Regions from separate parts of the Cupriavidus metallidurans CH34 genome, predicted to be linked through region 1. Evidence: predicted binding sites of a transcription regulator. Region 1 holds the regulator's gene; each other region holds the start of a gene.

Region 1 (3,280 bases):
CGGCGATCCCTGGAGCCTGCGCAAGCTGCGAATCAAGGCGACCAAGCATGTGCTCTGGGTGCTGATCGCACTGTGGACGGGCTTCACGTTTATTGGATATTTCGCGCCGATTCGGGAGCTTGGTAGCGAGGTCCTGCATTTTACGCTCGGACCCTGGCAGAGTTTCTGGATGCTGTTCTACGCGTTTGCGACCTGGGGCAACGCCGGATTCATGCGCGAGCAGGTGTGCAAGTACATGTGCCCCTATGCGCGCTTCCAGAGCGTGATGGTCGACCGCGATACCTATGTCGTGACCTATGACGTGGGTCGTGGGGAGCCGCGTGGTAGCCGTTCCCGCAAGACCGATCGCCATGCCGCTGGCATTGGCGATTGCGTGAATTGCAGTATCTGCGTGCAGGTGTGTCCGACCGGTATCGATATTCGCGATGGCCTCCAGTACGAGTGCATCGGTTGCGGTGCCTGTATCGACGCGTGCAATCTGGTCATGGACAAGATGGAGTACCCGCGCGGACTGATCCGATACACGTCGGAAAATGCGATGCGCAAGTCCCTGTCGACATCCGACGCGCGCAAGCGGCTGCTGCGACCACGCACGATCATCTATACGCTGATCTGGTTGGTTCTGGCGGCGGGCTTCGTCGCGTCGCTGGCAGTGCGGTCGCCGATCAAGGTCGACATCATTCGGGATCGCGGCGCGCTGGGCCGGGAAGTGGAGGGGCGCTGGATCGAGAACGTCTATCGGCTCCAGGTGATCAACACCACGGAAGCGCCGATGCGGATTCGCGTGGAGGCTGAGGGCGACGACCTGACTGGACTGACGGTCGAGTATGACAAGTCCGCCGAGGCCATGCAGCCAACGTCCAACCGGTTGTTGCCGATTCGCATCCGCGTGCCGATCGACGATGCCAAGGAAGGCACGCACAAGATCAACGTAACGGTGACGGCGGAGGGCGAGGACGGCCGAGACGCGCATATCAGGCAATCCACGAGTTTCATTGTTCCCCGCAATCTGTGATGCTGAGGGCGAAATGGCAGCAAACAAGGAGAGCGCAATGACATCCCAACAGTCCAAGCCCTGGTACAGGGAACCGTGGCCGTGGCTTTTGATGAGCGGTCCGTTGCTTGCAATTATTGGCTGCGGCGTGACCATCTGGCTCGCCAACACGCATCCGGATTTGCCGGTTTCCGGCGTGGAGCGTCATGGTCTGGTCGTAGAGAAAACGGGGGCGGAGCATGTAACGTCGCCGGCTGCGAGGCGCCCATGAGACTCCGCTGGCTGATGTGGGTACTTTGGCCGGCGTTTCTGATGGGCGGAGCGGCCACCGCCACCGTATTTTCGGTCGTTGATCCGGGCGATCTCACGTTCTTCGGGCACCAGGTGGAAGCGTCTCGTGAGGCGGTCTACACGATTGGCTTCCTGGTGGCGTGGTTGTTTTGCGCGTTGTCCAGCGGGCTGACGCTATACACCATGCCAACCAAGCTCGAGGAGACCGACGAACTCGAGTAATGGATCGAGTGCTGGTAGAAAGCAGAACGGCCGCACCGGGAACTGAATTCCAGGTGCGGCCGTTTTCCTGGCTAGGACGTTCGTTAGCAGTTTCGGCTATAGACCTGCCTGATGCCTTCCATGTCCACGAGTTTCACGTGTCGTTGGCGAATCTGAATCAGGCCGGCTTCGGCGAATCGAGAGAAGAGCCGACTCACGGTTTCGAGCTTGAGGCCAAGGTAGCTGCCGATTTCTTCGCGGCTCATCCGCAGCACGAACTCGCTCGACGAGTAGCCGCGCATCGACAGGCGCTCCGACATGTTGACGAGAAATGCTGCCAGGCGCTCTTCGGCACGCATCGAGCCAAGAGTGATCAGCATGATCTGGTCCTGCGAGATTTCCTTGCTCATCAGTCGCAGGAACTGTTGCTGGAGCGACGGCAAGGTGCCGGACAGCGATTGCAGGTCATCGAATCGTACGACGCAGACCTCGGTGTCCTCGAGTGCAGTGGCATCGGATGCATGCTGCATCTCGCCGAGGCCGTCGAGTCCGACGACTTCACCGGGTAAATGGAAGCCGGTGATTTGCGTGCGTCCGTCCTCCATGGTCACGTGGGTCTTCAATGTGCCAAAGCGGATCGCATAGACTGCGGTAAGTGGCTCGCCCATGCGATAGAGCGTTTCGCCCTTGTGAACACGAACGCGTTCCTGTACGAGCGTGTCCATCTTTGCGAGGTCCTGTTGCGACATGCCCACGGGAAGGCAAAGCTGGCCCATGGCGCAAGTGGAGCAACGTGGAGACATCTCGGTGACGGGAATGGAGGTAAGCAATTGATGGTGCTCGCATGAATGCGCTTGCGATGGAGGCGCGATGCAGGCATTTTACAGCTTGATGTGACGCAGAAGCGAGGAACAGTTGCCATTTGGTGTGCTTTTCAGTGTCTTTACACTTGCATTGCTTGGCGGCGTGCATTGCGCAGCCATGTGTGGAGGAATTGCCATTGCCGTCGAGCAACGGCAGTCCGGGGCGGCTGTCGCGGTCGTTAACGTCGTGCATCGTTCGCGGTTGCACTGGTGGCTGGAACTACTGGTTATGCACGCCGGGCGTCTCACGACCTATGTGCTGCTTGGGGCACTGATGGGGGCGGTGGGCGCGACAGTCTGGAAGCAGGATTACCTGCCAGTGCAGCGCTGGCTCTACGGTGCAGGCAGCCTGTTGCTTGTTCTGACCGGGGTGTGGTTGTTGCGGGGCCGCGTCATGCGGGCAGCGTGGCTCGAACGGCTGGCGGCGCGGGCGGCCTCGTATGTCGTTCAGGGCATCGCGTCGCTGGGTATGCAGATGCCGCTTCGCTTGCGTCGGCACGCGCCCATCATGCGGCGCTATGGGATGGGGTTGGCCTGGGGGCTGGTGCCTTGCGGTATGGTGTACGGCGCACTTGCGCTCGCCTTGTTGGCTGGTAATGCGCCTTCTGGGGCACTTGTCATGGCGGCCTTTGGCATCGGGACGCTGCCGAACCTGCTGGTGATCTCGGGTTTGTCGGGCTACCTGCGGCAACTGTCGCGCCGCCCCAGCGTGCGAGTGGGCGCCGCGCTTATTGTGATCGGTTTTGGGGCGCTGGGTGTCGCACGCGCCGTCTGGCTGCCCGATACGCTGGCCAATCACGGCTTCTGCGTCGTGTTCTAGACTTTTTTGCTGGTTGCAGGGCGGGGCTGGAATGCCATACAATCGCGAAACCACGGTATCGCGCTCCGATGCGCTCGTGGCGTCGCCGGGGCTGCATTCCCGATCTGGGGT
Region 2 (3,280 bases), 1.2 Mb from region 1:
CACTTCTGGTCGGCCACGCCCGCATCCCCGCCCGCGACGGCCAACGTGACAACCACGACCTGACCGGGCGCATTCCAAGAACGCTGGATGCTTCGCCCGTTGCAATACCGAACGGGCGAGGCACCGGCCGCCCCGAAGACATGAAGATGACGACGACTTCCCCTGCATCTGGCGCCGACAACGCCGTGACCCGCGCAATCCGCGGCCGTATCCTGCACTTCCTGCGTGACCCGCAGTTTCACGACGACGCCTATCAGTATTGGGAAGACGGCCTCATGATCGTGAAGGCCGGCCGCATCGCCGCAGTCGGCAATTACGCGGACCTGTCACGCGATATCCCGCAAGGCGCCGAAGTCGTCGACCATCGCGGCAAGCTGATCGTGCCCGGGTTCATCGACACGCACATCCACTACCCGCAGACCGACATCATCGCGTCGCCGTCGCCGGGCCTGCTGCACTGGCTGGACACCTACACGTTCCCCGAGGAGCGCCGCTTCAGCGACCCCGCCTATGCACGGGCCGTCGCCGATTTCTTCACCGACGAACTGCTGCGCAACGGCACGACCACCGCAATGGTCTGGAGCACCGTGCACGCGGCATCGGCCGACGCACTGTTCGCCGCCAGCCAGCAACGCCACATGCGGATGATCACCGGCAAGGTGCTGATGGATCGCAACTGCCCGGACTTCCTGCGCGATACAGCCGAGAGCGGCGCGCGTGAATCGGCCGACCTGATCTCGAAATGGCACAACGTCGATCGCCTGGCCTACGCGATCACGCCGCGTTTCGCACCGACTTCCACCGAGGCTCAATTGGAAGCCTGCGGCGAGTTGGCGAAGGCCCACAGCGACGTCTTCATCCAGACCCACGTGGCGGAAAACCGCGACGAGGTGAAATGGGTGGCCGAGCTGTTCCCCGATGCGCGCAGCTACCTGGACGTGTACGACCGCTACAAGCTCCTGCGCCCGGGCGCGTTCTACGGCCACGCGATCTACCTCGACGAGGATGACCGCCGCCGTCTGGCCGACAGCGGCGCGGCCGTGGCTCACTGCCCCACGTCGAACCTGTTCCTGGGCAGCGGCTTCTACGACTTCCACCAGTCGGATGCGAATCGCCTGAACGTCACGCTGGCGACGGACGTTGGCGGCGGCACGTCGTTCTCGATGTTCCGCACCATGAACGCGGCGCACAAGGTGGCGCGGATGGGCGGCTACCACCTGACGGCACTACGCATGTTCTACCTGGCCACGCGCGCCGCTGCGGAGGCGCTCGGCTGGCAGGACCGGATCGGCAGCTTCGAAGTGGGCTGCGAGGCCGACTTCGTCGTGCTGGACCCGGACGCCACCCCGCTGATTTCCCGCCGCAGCAGCCGCTCGGAAACGCTTGAAGAGCAGTTGTTCGCGTTCGCGATGCTTGGCGACGACCGGGTCATCGAGAACGTCTACATCATGGGCGAAGCCACTAGCCCGGTCGCCGCCTGATCGGACTTAGGCGGGGCATGTTTGTGTGGATCGGCCGATTCCACCCAAACATGGTCCGTCGATGTGCTTTTTTGGTCTCAATGCGAATCCGCCCTCGCGGAGCATTGACCATAATCAACACAACGGTCATCAAAGCCTTCTAGCCTGTCACGCATATAAAGTCCGCCCATCCGGGCAGACGCACATGCATACCGACTCGCCAGACCTTTGATGACTGCCCCATCTGACACCCTCTCGCCGGCCGACGCCGACGCGATCTCGCAAGCGCCGAATCACGGCACGAACCGCCCCAAACGCCCGGCCAAGAACATTCCCCTGCCGGAGCCAATCGCCTTCGAGGCCCCATTTCCGAATCGCAAGACGATCCGCAGCTGGCTGATTCCCCTCGGCGGCCGCAGCACCGCGCGCGCGCTGCTTCTGTTCGCGTTCGATTACGCGCTGTTCGCTGCCGTACTGGCCGGTGTGGTCCTGGCATCACCCTGGTGGGCCAAGGTTGGGCTCGGCGTGCTGGCCGGACTGATCATCGCGCGCCTGTTCATCATTGGGCACGATGCCTGCCACCAGAGCCTGACCGACCGTCGTGGCCTGAACAAGTGGCTGGGCCGGCTCACGTTCCTGCCGTCGCTCACGCCTTACAGCCTCTGGGAAGTCGGCCATAACGTCGTCCATCATGGTTACACGAACCTGAAGGGCTTCGACTTCGTCTGGGCGCCCTACTCGCTCGAGGAATTCCGCGCGCTGCCGCGCAGCCGCCGGATTCTGGAGCGCATCTACCGCAACGGCCTTGGCGCCGGCCTTTACTACCTGATCGAGATCTGGTGGTTCAAGCTGTTCTTCCCCAGCAAGCGCCAGATGGCGACGCGTCGCCCGATCTTCATGTGGGACTGCGCGCTCGTGGGAGCTTTCGGCGCAGTCTGGATCGGCGCGCTGGTATGGCTGGCCGTGGCCACCGGGCAATCCCCGCTGCTGCTGGTCGGCACCGGCTTCGTGCTGCCCTTCCTGATCTGGAACGCCACCGTTGGCTTCGTGCTGTACGTCCACCATACGCATACCAGCGTGGCGTGGTACGACACCAAGGCCATGTGGGCGAAGGCCCAGCCTTTCGTGTCGACGACCGTGCATCTGCGCTTCAACTTCGGCATCGGCGCGGCCCTGCATCACATCATGGAGCACACGGCCCACCACGTGGACATGAGCATCCCGCTGTACCAGCTCAAGCGCGCCCAGGCGCTGCTCGAGCACGCACTGCCGGGTCGCATCATCATCGAGAAGTTCTCGTGGCGCTGGTATTTCCATACAGCCCACCGCTGCAAGCTCTACGACTTCAAGGCGCTGTGCTGGACGGATTTCCGCGGTCGCCAAACCAGCGAAAACGCTCCGACTCCGGTCTGAGCACATCGGGAATGGCGGCGTTAGCGACATTCCCTTGAATTGACAGAAACAGCGAGACGGGTGGACTTCGGTCGCCAGTCTCGCTAAAATGCGACCTTCCATTGGGGAGTAGCCGCCCTGATCTCACCGCGCCGCGCAATGCGGCACCCGGAAGACAGGGGCGTACGTCAACAGACTTGACCAAATGCCGACATGGCAGGCGGTTATGGCGTGCGCAGCCCAGGACCTTGTGTCCAGTGCCTGGCGAGACCGATGACCACACCTTTCTGGCCGGGCCGGGAAAGGTGTGCGTCATTGGCATCTCGCGATGCATTTGCGGCCCGGTTATTCAAACGACAAAAAATGGAATCGTTCCTCGTCTCCACAGGCATCGTCGCGCTCGCTGAAATGGGCGACAAGACGCAGTT
Region 3 (3,280 bases), 1.2 Mb from region 1:
CTTGAAATCCGTATCGGCAGATGTGGAATAACAGTGCTTGCAGTTGAGATTGCAGCGCCGCACCAGATTCCAGATCACCACGGGACCACTGGCACGGCGCGGCGGGGGGACCGACCCCCCGTCGCGCAGCGCCTCCATGAAGCGGGAGAGTCGGAACATGGATCAGAGGCTTAGCACCCACTTGGCCAACGTGTTGGCTTCCGCCTCGCTGACCTGATTGGGCGGCATCGGGATCGGGCCCCACTTTCCGCTACTTCCCTTCAGGATGCTTTGAGAAAGCTGCGCAGCAGCCGCCTTGTCACCTTTGTACTTCGCGGCGATGTCCTTGTAGGCGGGGCCGACCAGCTTCTTGTCGACGCTGTGGCAAGCCATGCAGTTCTTGCTTGTGGCAAGTTCCTGGCTGGCAAACGCGGTAACCGGCAGCGCGGCAGCAAGTGCCACGGCGGCGATAACTGTAGACGGATGCATGCGAATTCTCCTTCCCCTGATCAATAGACGTCGTGTTGTGTGTTGTGCGCGTTGAACTTGCCCGTCGGGGTAATCAGACGCGGGTCCTTGATCACGGTCTTGAGCTTGCGGGTCTTGTCATCGACCACGACCAGCGCGGACTCGCCATCCTTGGTACCCCAGACCGAGAACCAGACTTCATCACCGGCCTGGTTGTACTCGGCCTGCACCACACGCTTCGCGCCTTCGCCCTTCAGGTTCGCCCATTCGGCGATCGGCAGCACCTTGTAACCGTCTTCCAGCTTCTGCGTATCGAACACCGCCACGCTCTGGTTCAGCTTCGCGTCGGGATTGAGCGGCGTATCCACCCACAGGTTGTGCGACTTCGGATTGGTCTTGATGAACAGCGAGCCACCGCCCTGTCCCTTGAGCGTTTCGACCACCTTCCAGGCCTGCGCCTTGTGGTTGATGGGATCGGTGCCGATCAGGCTGATGGTTTCGTCGCCGAGATGGCTCGTGGCCCAGACCGGACCGAACTTCGGATGCACGAAGTTCGCGCCACGTCCCGGGTGCGGGGTCTTGCCGACATCGACCAGCGCGGCCAGCTTGTCTTCCTTGGTATCCACGACAGCGATCTTGTTCGATGCGTTCGCGGCCACCAGGAAGTAGCGACCCGTGGAGTCGAAACCACCGTCATGAAGGAACTTGGCGGAATCGATCGTGGTGGTCTTCAGGTTCTTCAGATCCGAATAATCGACCATCAGGATCTTGCCTGTTTCCTTCGCGTTGATGACGAACTCGGGACGGAAATGGCTGGCAACGATCGATGCGACACGCGGCTCGGGGTGGTACTCGTTGTCGACGGTCATGCCGCGTGTGGACACTACCTTCAGCGGCTTGAGTGTGTCACCTTCCATGATCACGTACTGCGGCGGCCAGTACGAGCCGGCCACGGCGTACTTGTCTTCGTAGCCCTTGTACTTCGAGGTTTCCACCGAACGCGCCTCGAGACCGATCTTTACTTCCGCGACGTTGTCCGGCTTGGGCAGCCACAGGTCGATCAGGTTCAGACGCGCATCGCGGCCGATCACGTACAGGTAGCGCCCGGACGCCGACATGCGCGAGATGTGCACCGCGTAGCCGGTCTTGACGATATTGATGATCTGCTTGCTGTCGCCGTCGATCAGGGCCACCTCACCGGAATCGCGCAGCGTGACCGAGAACAGGTTCTGCAGGTTGTAGTTGTTCATCTTGCGCGTTGGCCGCTTGGCCACGGGCACGATGTCCTTGCGCGATTTTTCGATGTCGGCCAGCGAGAATTCCGGCGGTGTCGGAGGATCGAGCTGGATGTAGCGCGCCATCAGATCGACCTCGGGATCGGTGAGATCGCCCGAGGTGCCCCAGTTGGGCATACCGGCCGGACTGCCGTACTTGATGAACGTCTTCAAGTATTCGGTGCCACGGGCACGCGTGATGTCGGGTGTCAGCGGTTTGCCCGTGGCGCCCTTGCGCAGCACGCCATGGCAGCCTGCGCACCGTTCGAAATAGATCTGCCTGGCGTGGTTGAATTCTTCCGCAGTCAGCTTCGGCTCGGGATTCTGAGTCGGCGCCGTCTGGGCGCTACCGTGCGCACTCCAGAAGAAGAGCGGCATGGCCGCCAGTGCGGGGAACATCCATGATTTCGCTTTCATGATTTTTCATTAGCGAGTGGGGAATGCTGTGCTGCGGCACCGTGCATGGAGCGCGGCGCGCGACAGATGTTCCAATCATGGGGAAGAAGAACTGCATCGCGATTGACACGAGTCAACGCGGGGAACGGGGCAGGAGAATAACCCTGCTCCGTGTCAGGGAACTAACTCGGACGGCGGGCATTGCTGTATGTAGCCCGCCGATAACATGACGTCAGCTGCGCGGCATCAGGACCCACATCCTGCCACCCTGCTTCATGCGGCCGGCGGTCTCGCCGGCGGCGTCGCCTGCGCCCCAGAAGAAGTCCGCGCGCACGCCACCCTTGATGGCGGAGCCCGTGTCCTGCGCGAACATCAGACGTTGAATCGGTTCGGAGGAAAGTGGCCGTGTGGTCGACAGGAAAACCGGCACGCCAAGCGGGATGGTTGCGGGATCAACTGCTATCGAGCGTTCCGCCGTAAGCGGCACGCCCAGCGCGCCTACCGGTCCTTCGTTGGTGGGCGGCAATTCGCGGAAGAACACAAAGCGCGGATTGACGTTGAGCATTTCGTCCACGCGTCCCGGGTTGGCACGCGCCCATGCCTTGATGCCCTGCATCGTGGCCTGCGCCGGCGTGATCTCGCCACGGTCGAGCAGCCATTTGCCGAATGAGCGGAACGGCTGGTCATTGGTGCCGCCGTAGCCGACACGCATCATCGTGCCATCGGCCATGCGGATGCGGCCGGAGCCCTGGATCTGCAGGAACGCGGCTTCGACCGGATCATCCACCCAGACCAGTTCGCTGCCACGCATCGCCGGGTTCTGCAGCAGTTCGGCGCGCGGCGGCAACATGCCCTTGCCGAGTTGCGGCGGCCGGCGATAGAGCGGGACCTGATACGCACCCTGACGCGTGCGGGAGCCGTGCAGGATCGGTTCGTAGTACCCGGTGATCAACCCGTTGTCCGTCCCATCGACGTTGACCACGCGGTATGGCAGGAAGTTGGTTTCGAAGTACGCGCGCATCGCCTCGAGATCGCCGGCGTCCACCATCAGGCCGACGGCGCAGACGCGGTTCCAGTCGGCGCGCTTTTTCAGCGCCTGGCAGCTCGCCAGCAGCGCGGGCCAGGCGGCACGCACGTCGTCCTGGCTCCAGCCACCGATTTCC

The links. Region 1 encodes FNR, which switches genes on or off when oxygen is low (the NO sensors DNR and NnrR bind a similar motif). Its sites were predicted from a motif close to TTGATNNNNATCAA; they were not measured.
Region 2: RMET_RS04475 (fatty acid desaturase) is a predicted target of FNR. The motif match lies at 1,586-1,599, and genes of this name have one in related genera.
Region 3: RMET_RS15905 (nitrite reductase) is a predicted target of FNR. The motif match lies at 2,241-2,254, and genes of this name have one in related genera.

Annotation. Positions count from the first base shown of each region.
Region 1 is NC_007973.1:2,205,265-2,208,544, reverse strand. It holds gene ccoG (cytochrome c oxidase accessory protein CcoG) at 1-1,015, shown strand, start outside; gene RMET_RS32220 (membrane protein) at 1,029-1,265, shown strand; gene RMET_RS10200 (hypothetical protein) at 1,262-1,507, shown strand; gene fnr (fumarate/nitrate reduction transcriptional regulator Fnr) at 1,591-2,316, opposite strand; gene RMET_RS10190 (sulfite exporter TauE/SafE family protein) at 2,402-3,169, shown strand.
Region 2 is NC_007973.1:971,800-975,079, reverse strand. It holds gene RMET_RS04485 (adenosine deaminase) at 1-63, shown strand, start outside; gene guaD (guanine deaminase) at 147-1,481, shown strand; gene RMET_RS04475 (fatty acid desaturase) at 1,692-2,873, shown strand; yybP-ykoY riboswitch at 2,965-3,187, shown strand; gene RMET_RS04470 (TMEM165/GDT1 family protein) at 3,216-3,280, shown strand, end outside.
Region 3 is NC_007973.1:3,444,303-3,447,582, forward strand. It holds gene nirJ (heme d1 biosynthesis radical SAM protein NirJ) at 1-159, opposite strand, end outside; gene RMET_RS15900 (c-type cytochrome) at 163-468, opposite strand; gene RMET_RS15905 (nitrite reductase) at 489-2,138, opposite strand; gene mltA (murein transglycosylase A) at 2,350-3,280, opposite strand, start outside.